Regions from separate parts of the Flammeovirga sp. SubArs3 genome, predicted to be linked through region 1. Evidence: riboswitches for the same ligand, from Rfam matches in the RefSeq annotation. Region 1 holds a riboswitch; each other region holds the start of a gene.
What was found. Region 1 has a riboswitch for cobalamin ahead of QL232_RS17765 (InlB B-repeat-containing protein). Riboswitches for the same ligand answer to the same signal wherever they lie in the genome.

Region 1 (3,423 bases):
GCTTTGTTGTTGATGCATTATATTCTGATCCTTTCAGTTCGTACCAGGGCTCATTTTCATCAGGGTAGCCATTGTGATTCAAATCTTGACATACCATAACAATTCCAGGTTCGCTGGAATTTTCAAACGAGTTACCATAAATGGCTATATCATTTCCGTCCTTATTAAGGATCGAGTGATCAAATTTAAAGGTTACCTCTCCTCCAAATGCACCTAATGAGATAAATTGATCTGTATTACCTACAATGTTTTCTGCTGCTTCAAAATCATTTTCTACCTTATTCATAAACTGACCTGGAGCAGGTTTGAAATCTATTACCTCTGAGATATAAGGTTGTGCATCTGGATTATCAATAGGTTTATAGCTTGTGTCTTCAATCTCTGAATTATCACACCCAGAAATGAGTATTACTGGAAGTATTTTTAAAATATTTTTCATAATTAGAATCGTTTGGAGGGAATACTTTTACGTATTCCCTCTTAGTTAGTGTTTAGGGTAAGATTGAAGCGTAAACTTGCAATGTATCTTTGTTTAAAACAGAAACTGTTTCGCCTTCTACTTGGATAGTGTAGATATATCTATTCTGTTCTAGATGATCGTCAAATAAAGATGTATCACTTTCAGATAAATTCTCGTATGTGATATTCCCTTGGCCATCCTCCACTCTCTTTTTAATCGTTACTTCCTCAGTACCAACAACTACTGATAAACCTTTTTCAGCAGAATAATTCACTTCTCTAACGTTACCTCTAATAATTTCATCGAAAAACTCGATTCCGTAACGCATAGGTGCATTCCATTTTCCACCATCATAAGCAGGAGTTCCTGTTTCATCAAATTCCTCATTTCGCATATATCCAAAACCTAATTGAGGTGATGACATGTAAACATCTTTTACTAGATTAAATACATAAGTACCGCCCATCATTGGGTCATCGCTTGCTACTGATAATGGGAAAGTGAACATTCCGTAGTTTGAATGGCTATATAAGTCTTTTGAGCTATTTTCTTTATTATCAACAAGATAAACCTCAGTACCCCAAGCCCAACCTCTAGATAGGTAATTGAGTTGAGCTTTTACCATAATATGATCTCCGTTACTTAAACTATTAAAATCATCTCTTGAAATGGTCGCATATTCAAATGTAGTTTCTCCTGCTACGATTTTCCACTTTGCTATTAAAGTAATATCACCATTAACTTTTGAAGTAAAATCATAAAGTTCATCATTTAAATACCATCCTAGAAACTCATAATCTTCCTTTTGTGGATTTTCAGGTTCAGTTACTTCAGTATCTTCATCGACAGTTACTAATGTCATTTGCTCACCATTATTTGGATCAAAGGAAACAACATACTGATCAATGACTTCTTCATAAATTGCCGTCAGTTCAATATTAGAAGTAACAGCCTCTCCAAATTTAAATTCAGCACCATCTTCAGACCAGAATTTAAAGATAAACCCTTCTTTTAGTGGGATTTGAGGAGCTTTTAATAGATCATTTTCGATGACAGTAGCTACACTATCTTCTTGTCCATTGTCAAATTTATATGTGACTTGATAGGTGACTTCGATTTCTTCCCATAACGCCGTTAATGTAAAATCATCAACTACTTCTTTTGAAAAATCGTATTCTTGATCATTTTTCGTCCAATATAAAAATTCGTGTCCCTCTTTCGTAGGGTCCGTTGGCGTAGTCACCTTTTCGCCCGCTAAAACTTCTTGGCTTTCTATTTTTGTACCACCATTACAATCAAAATCAACAGTATATGCAGTGATTGATGCCTCTTCTTTATCACAACTGAATAGTCCAAATAATAAGAGTATTACGAAATAGAATGATTGTCTTGTAAATTGTTTGTTCATCACTTTGCTTTTAATAATAAAAATTAGGTGACAAAACTCTAGGTAAGCTTACATTTCTTCGATAGAGGGGATCTACCAAGTGGTACCATGAAATTTTTCAAACTTTATTCCCGAAGTTTTGTCTAAAAAAATAAATGCTTGGTAGGTCTCCTGACTTAGCTCTCACTTTTCGCCTTCTCGTATACTACAATGGCCTATTGAAAAATGACTTTTTGAACTTTTACAGTTGCGGGTACAGTTCTAGATTTTCACTAGATTCCCTGTTATTCCTTACGGAACCAATGCGAAACAAAAGTGGTGTGGTTTAATTTAATTCAAAGTGATGTTGATCATTATTTAATCTTATTAATAAATAATATTAAAAAAAGGTTTGCGGTATCTAATAACCACAAACCTTAACATAATACGATATTTAAACCGCTTATAATTTTTCTAATTCTTTTAGCACTTCGTTCGCTTCGTACATTTTTAGATCGCTAGCTTTTCGATCTGTATGCGACAAACGATGTGATTCTTCCAAAAGCTTCTTGTATTTCGCTTCTAATTTTTCTTTGGGTGATTTCTTTTTAAATAGTCCAAACATGATGATTATAATTTAAGTGTTGATATACCTCCATCCACATGCAAGATTTGTCCTGTCATCCAAGAGGATTGATCCGATAAAAGAAAAGCAGATAATCTTGCAATATCTTCAGCCTCACCAATTCTCTTTAATGGGTGAGTACTGGCATTCGCTTCCTTCTTTGATTCATCACTAAGTAATTTTGATGCCAAAGGAGTATCGGTTAATGATGGTGCTATTGCATTTACTCTAACCTTTGGAGCATATTCTGCTGCCAATGCTTTTGTTAACCCTTCTATCGCACCTTTTGATGCAGCTACTTGAGTATGAAACTTAAAACCTGTCTGCACTGCAACTGTTGAGTACAATACAATGCTCCCTTGTGATTTTCTCAGTTTATTGATCACTGCTTGTAAAACCTTTACGGCTCCGTTGACTTGAAGCTGAAAATCATCAATAAAACTTTGAGGCGTTAATCTTGTAAAAGGCATCAGGTTTATACTACCAGGACAATATGCTACTCCATTTAGTTCATCTGGAAGCTGATCAAAGTTATTGGTCTCCGAAAGTACATCATACTGTTGGTAATGTGTATTTTCGTTCTCAAACGTAGGCATTGTCTTATTATAAGTAGCAAATACTCTATTTCCACCTTCTGCAAGTGTTTTTACTAATGCTTCTCCTATTCCGGAAGCCCCTCCTATTATTAGATAATTTTTCATGGTCTACATAAGTGTTACAGAGAATTAACTACCTATGCTCGGAAATGTTTTCAATAAAAAAAGAGAACATCCAATGTTCTCTTCTCTCAGCCTAAACTTTACCTATTCTTTTCTCAATAGATTCTGTTTTCGCCTTAATCATCCCTGATTTATTTTTATTGTAATCCATGTTCATTACACAATAAATACGGTCAGAGATGGGATCCATAATCTTATAAGCATCGTCTACTACCTTTAATAGTTCAGTAACCGTTTCAGCTTCGATTACTGT
Region 2 (3,423 bases), on a different contig from region 1:
TGCCTAAGTTTATATATCAAGAACATTATTGAAGTTAATGCTTCATTCCTGCAAAATGCAAAAAATAAATATGTCAAGACAATTCTTATCTATAATTAGCTTATTATTTATCACTTTTTATTGCCAAGCACAGTTTGTTTGTACAATTCCAAGTACAAAAGCTTTTGAAGATAAGCTCACAACATTAAACCAACTTCCTTTACAAGGGCTTACTTCGAATGAAAAGGCAATCAGTATTGCCAAAACATTTGTAGGTGAACCCTATCTTGAAAAGACCCTAGAAATAAATGAAAAGAGGGAAGACTTAGTCATTAATTATCTAGGTTTTGATTGTACTACCTTTGTAGAATCTGTAGTTGCTTTAACTAAATTGTATTCTGGAGAGGACAATGAAAAATTTAGAAATCTCAATCATTATGCAAGTATCTTAGAATATTTAAGATATAGAGACGGGAGACGAAATGGGTACCCTTCACGATTACATTATTTTACAGAATGGATAAGAAATAATCAGAAAAAAGGTATTGTTACTGACGTTACGGAGAAAATCGGAGGAACAGTGTACGATAAGAAAATCAACTTTATGAGTACTCATATCACTGCGTACAAACAGTTAGTTGGTAATGATTCCGCTTTAGTAGAGATCAAGAAAATTGAAGATCAAATAAATACAAAGCCACTCTCTCAAATATATATTAAAGAAATAGCTGAGATAGAAAGTAAAATAGAATCTGGAGATATCATTGCTTTGGTTTGTAAAGTAGATGGTTTAGATGTCTCCCATGTTGGCTTTGCAGTAAGATTGGAAGACAACCGTATACATTTATTGCATGCCTCACAATCTGGAGGAAAAGTTGAAATCACAAAGAAGCCTTTAGCAGAGTGGTTAAAAAACAGCAAATTGAACACCGGTATAACAGTTGCAAGAATCAACTAGTTTATCTTTTGAATAATAGTATTTCTTGGCAAAACTGCTACTGATAATGGATTTGTAAATGATTTTTAATGATCACAGTCATGCTTCATAAATAATCTTTTTAGTTGTATTGTAAATAATCATCTATCATATTTGCATCAAACAAAAGGGAATTTGGTGAGAATCCAAAACAGTCCCCGCTACTGTAATCCTACCTGTAAGGGTTGATGAAAATGCCACTGAGTACACTCGGGAAGGCTCATCTAAAAGGAAAGTCAGGATATCTTTTGTTTGGAAATATTCTTCGGGTGTAAAGTAAAAAGGAATGCAGCTAAACAAGTCACTATATACTATAGTCCTTTCTTTCCTCATCCTATTTTTTGGATGTCAGCAGAAGGAAAACAAACAAACGTCTCAGAAAGAGAATCAAGAGCAAAATATTGGCTCAGTAAAATCGGAAGTGTTACATGCTAAAACTTTTAAGTTAGAATATAAGGACAATCTTAAATTAATACACTTCATCAATCCTTTTAACGACGGTCAAGAGACATTTGTATTATTACCAAAAGGGAATTCTCTTCCTGATCAATACAAAGGCCATCAAGTTATTTCAATTCCAGTAAAAAATGTAATTACAACGACCACCGCACAAACTTCTATGATGGAAGAACTTGGAAGTATTGATGCCATAAGGGGGTATGTTGATAAAACCTATATGTATAGCCAAGACATTATTGACCGTATGGAAGAAGGTCGTATTATTTCTGTTGGTTATGATATGGAAGGAAATGCTGAAAAAGTAATCTTAAGTGATGCTGACTTGGTTATGGTTGTAGGAAGCAGTTCAACATCTTCAACTTCCTTCCCAGTTATTCAAAAAGCAGGCATTCCCATCTTAGCCAATACAGACTGGCAAGAAAGTGACTTATTGGGAAGAGCCGAATGGATTAAGGTTTTTGGTGCTCTTCTTAACAAGGAAGCCGAAGCAAATGCTTTGTTTGAAAGCATTACAAAGCAATACAACGAATATAAACATCTAGCTACTCAGGCAAAATCTTCTCCGAAAGTGATTAGTGGTTTACCGTACAAAGGCCTTTGGTCTGTACCCGGTGGAGCTTCATATTTGGCTAAAGCTTTTCATGATGTTCATGTAGATTATCCTTGGTTCGACAATGATCAAAAAGGTAGTTTACAATTCGATTTAGAAGGCGTTTATGCAAAAGGAAAAGATGCAAAATATTGGATTAACGTTGGCATGGTCAATTCCTTAGAAGAGTTAAAAGGTATTGACAAAAGATATGCTGAATTTGATGCATTTACTAACGGAGGAATCTACAACAACAATAATAAAATGAATAAAGCAGCCAATGATTATTGGGGTACAGGAATTTTACACCCAGAAATCATTTTAGCTGACCTTATTAAGATTTTCCATCCGGAACTTCTTCCTGATCACGAATTATACTTCTTTCAAAAAATTAATTAATCATGAGATTAAAAGGTCTAATGGCCGTTTTATTCTTTATCTCCACTTATTGTGTAGGTCAAGAGTATCAGCTTCCTGATCGAGAATTAAAAGAAGTTGAGATCACTGCCAAATCAATGAAGTATTATAGTCAAGGGGCACATATTCAAACCTTTGACAGTACTGAAATGCAATTCTATAATGAAGGTACCCTAGCGACTTTATTAAGAGATAAAGCTTCAGTATATATTCGAGAATATGGTGCTCCAGGGCAACTTTCTAGTATCTCTATTCGTGGTGCATCTCCAGAAAATACTGCGATTGTATGGAATGGTATTAACTTAAATTCTTTGACGTTAGGTCAAACAGATATGTCTACCATTAATACTTTCTATTTTGACAATATTGACCTTCAGTATGGAGCAAGTTCTGCACAATATGGTTCTGGTGCAGTAGGTGGCACCATTATCCTTAAAGATCAATTGGATTGGGAGAGTGAAAATCATTTTGAAATACAAACAGCATATGGAAGCTTCAATCAACAATTTTATGGTTTTAAAGCTCAATATGGTAATAATAAATGGAAGCATAAGACAGTAGGCCTTTATCAGATGGCTGATAATGATTATACATTTTATAATGAGTATGCTAAAGAAGATCAGGTACAACAAAATGCTGGTTTTTGGCATGCAGGAATTCTTCATGAAACTCATTTTAAACCAAATGAAAACGAAGAATGGTCCGTTAATTTATGGTATACACAAGATCAAAGGGGTATTCAACCAATCATGGGTAATAACATGAAGCCCAGTACTTATGACTCTACTGAAAATACAAATTTTAGAGGAGTTGTTAATTACAAAGTGAAGAATGATCAATGGACACATACTGCAAGTGTCGCCTATATTCAAGATGAATTATTAAACGGTGGAAGCCAAATTGCCACACAAAGAGTTCAAGGAGATTATAGAGGTGAAACATCATTAACCAACAGTTTAACATTACAAACTGGTTTGACCCTTATGAACATTTGGCCAGATGT
Region 3 (3,423 bases), on a different contig from region 1:
ATTTCATCATCGATTTTAGCACAAGACGATTCAATTTCGAGTGAAATAGATACATTATATAAGAGGAAGATAACCGCCTTTCCTTACCCAGCTTATGCCCAAGAAACAAGTTGGGAGTTTGGCCTAGTAAGTGTGTTTCAATTTAAAACACCCAATGCCACTTTAGCTACTAGACCATCAAATGCAACATTTATAGGTTTCTATACTTTAGAAAATCAAATGAGGTTGAAGTTGGAGCATACTATTTTTACCAAAGATGAAAACTGGTTATTCGAAGGAACATGGGAGTATGCTAAATACCCAGAGAAATATTACGGTATTGGTGGGGACACTCCAAATAGCAATGAACAGTTGATGGATTGGACCAAAGTTGATTTCCGACAACAGTTTCTGAAAAAAATTAGAGATAAGATGTTTTTTGGTCTTCAATACAGATACGCTAATTTTTGGGATATAAGTGTTGGACCAAGAGAGGATGGAAGTTATGGTGATGTCTCTGAAATACCTGGGTATGCAGGTGGTTCACTTTCAGGATTAGGATTTGTGTACAAATGGGACACAAGAGACCTTGTATTGACACCTTCTGGCGGGCATTATATTGAAGCTAAAATCGAAACCTATAACTCTTTTTTAGGAAGCGATTATAAATTCGAACGTATTTACTTGGATGCAAGAAAGTACTTTGATGTGAGTAGAGAGAAAGAAGGAAAAACAGTAGTGGCTTTTCAGGGTATTTACAACTCAACATATGGTGATGTTCCTTTTAGAGAAATGGCACTTATGGGAGGTTTGAATATGATGAGAGGTGTCTATGAAGGTAGATATAGAGATAATAATATGATCGCCTTTCAAGCAGAAGTAAGACAGCATATGTTCTGGAGATTAGGAATGACAGCCTTTGTTGCAACTGCTAACGTTTATGAAAATAGCAGTGATTTTAATTTTTCAGAAACTAAACTTTCGGGAGGTGTTGGTGTAAGGTTACTGATTAACGAAGAAGACAAAGCATCACTAAGAGCGGACTATGGAATTGGCCCTGATGGAAGCTCCGGAATTTATCTAACTTTTGGTGAAGCTTTTTAAGATGACATCATTATTATTTTTTGAATAAAAAATCAAGACAATAATTCTGTTTGTTTGAAATTTACAAACAGTCATTAAGCTCATTTTTAATAAAAGGTGAATCATGAAAAAAAATCTTTTATTAAAAATGAGCTTTTTTTTCATGATACAACCCAAATTTAATTTTGTATATAGTCGTTATGTGATCTCTGAAAACAAATCCTGATTTATTGTGTTATATATTATATTTTTTTTTGAACGAGTAATACAAAAAATGTTTCATTGATTGGGACAGGTGTTACTTTTTGAAATATTAGAATAGTACAATTATTGATAGGTAGTTAGCTCTCTTCTTATTAGCGCTAATTTTTGATTCAGTCAAGTAAAAAATGATAAAATTGAGAATATTTTTTTTTATAAAATTACCATCAAAAATGTTTGCAATAATCACGAAAAGGCTATTTATTTGTTAAAACGAAGGTGCTGAAGTGAAGTTGAGAATGCTTCAGTGAAAAGGGAAATAGGTGTAATTCCTATGCTGTTCCCGCAGCTGTAAGTTTTTAGATGAGTTCAATTTTTAACCACTATATCTTTTGGGTATGGGAAGGGAGAATTTCATCACTTAAAAACGAGCCAGAAGACCTGCCATCGTGTGCTTAATTTACCTCCTTCGGGATAAGGGAGAGCAAATCGTTGATCTATCTTCTTTGAATGTTTTCAAAGTTTTAGTCAAAGAGTCTTGTAAAGTAAAATTAGCAAACGTCAAATGTGCGGCAACAAATTAGTTGTCAGTGTTGTTTACATTAAAAACTTTAAATATAACAATGAGTTTACTAGATAAACGTGTAGCTTACAAACCTTTTGAATACCCAAAAGCACAAGAGTTCATTGATGCAATTCATCAGACTTTTTGGATTCACTCAGAAGTGAATTTTGATGCTGATATTCAGCAATTCAAAACAAACTTAAGTGATCATGAGCGTGATGTTATTGGTAATATTTTAAAGACATTTGCACAAACAGAAACAAACGTTCAGGATGATTTCTGGGGTGTGATCGGACAATTTATTCCTAAGCCTGAGATTAAAGCAATGGCGATCACTTTTGCAGAAAATGAAGCTAGACATGCATCAGCATACGCTCGTTTAAACGAATTGTTAGATTTGGATAATTTTGAGGCATTCCTAGAAGATGAAACAGCTATGGAACGTCTTGAAATGTTATCACAAGTGACAGTTGATGCACAAGGAAATGCAAAACCAGAAGATTTACTTCAGTCGATTGCAATTTTCTCTTGTTTCACTGAAAATGTAAACTTATTCTCTCAGTTTGCTATTCTTCTTTCATTCAAAAAATTCAAAAACCAATTAAAAGGTATTGGTAATATCATTAAGTGGTCTGCGAAAGATGAAAACTCACATGCAAGAGCAGGTATGTGGTTGTACAACTCCATGATTGCTGAATACCCTGAGTTGAATACTGAAGAATTACAAAACCGTATCTATGAAGCGGCTAAGATTTCTCATGATGTTGAAGTAAGATTACTTACAGGCATCTTTGAAAATGGCGAGTTTGATTTCTTACCAATCAATCACTTGGTACATTTCATGAGAGACCGTTTAAATAAGAGTTTATCAGAAATTGGTTTAAAGCCAACTTTCGAAGTAGACAAAGAAGTACTTAAAGAAATGCAATGGTTTGATGAGGAAGTATTCGGTCTTGCTCATGATGATTTCTTTGCCGTACGTCCAACAGAATATACAAAGAAAACTCAGTCAGTTACCGCTGACGATTTATTCTAAGCAAAAATACTACAATACAAGGGAGCAGCTATTCTCCCTTGTAATTTCAATTTCTTTCTAAACACCACTACACACCCTCAGTTCTTAATTATGTCTGAAATTACTTTAACTGCTGAAGCATCTAATTTGGAAGCAAGCCCAAAATGGATGACTCATGAAGGATTGCAAACTTTAAATAACGGTTACCTATTAGAAGGTGAAACTGTAAGAGATGCTGTAACAAGAATTGCTAAAGCTGCTGCAACTCGATTAAAAAGACCCGATTTCGAAAAAAGATTCTTTGACGCTATTTGGAATAACTATTTATGTCCTGCTTCACCTGTATGGTCAAATATGGGTACAGAAAGAGGATTACCAATCAGTTGTTTTGGTAGTTATGTGCCTGATAGTATTGCTGGTATCGGTTCTACTTTAGCAGAAGTAATGATGATGTCGAAAATTGGTGGAGGTACTTCTATCAATATGTCTGATGTACGTCCTAGAGGTGCTGAAATAACAAATAACGGTACTTCAAACGGTGTATACCCTTTCTTGGAAATGTTTGATTCAGTAATCAACG

Region 2: another riboswitch for cobalamin. It lies ahead of QL232_RS03960 (ABC transporter substrate-binding protein); the one in region 1 lies ahead of QL232_RS17765 (InlB B-repeat-containing protein).
Region 3: another riboswitch for cobalamin. It lies ahead of QL232_RS00250 (ribonucleotide-diphosphate reductase subunit beta); the one in region 1 lies ahead of QL232_RS17765 (InlB B-repeat-containing protein).

The regions. Positions count from the first base shown of each region.
Region 1 covers NZ_CANDOA010000006.1:165,370-168,792, reverse strand. Annotated here, with positions in the region: gene QL232_RS17770 (hypothetical protein) at 1-439, opposite strand, end outside; gene QL232_RS17765 (InlB B-repeat-containing protein) at 492-1,868, opposite strand; cobalamin riboswitch at 1,991-2,166, opposite strand; gene QL232_RS17760 (Lacal_2735 family protein) at 2,290-2,451, opposite strand; gene QL232_RS17755 (SDR family oxidoreductase) at 2,457-3,152, opposite strand; gene QL232_RS17750 (thiamine-binding protein) at 3,244-3,423, opposite strand, start outside.
Region 2 covers NZ_CANDOA010000001.1:1,118,408-1,121,830, reverse strand. Annotated here, with positions in the region: gene QL232_RS03965 (N-acetylmuramoyl-L-alanine amidase-like domain-containing protein) at 71-937, shown strand; cobalamin riboswitch at 1,048-1,223, shown strand; gene QL232_RS03960 (ABC transporter substrate-binding protein) at 1,242-2,402, shown strand; gene QL232_RS03955 (TonB-dependent receptor) at 2,405-3,423, shown strand, end outside.
Region 3 covers NZ_CANDOA010000001.1:63,416-66,838, reverse strand. Annotated here, with positions in the region: gene QL232_RS00255 (BamA/TamA family outer membrane protein) at 1-1,083, shown strand, start outside; cobalamin riboswitch at 1,524-1,727, shown strand; gene QL232_RS00250 (ribonucleotide-diphosphate reductase subunit beta) at 1,887-2,864, shown strand; gene QL232_RS00245 (ribonucleoside-diphosphate reductase subunit alpha) at 2,955-3,423, shown strand, end outside.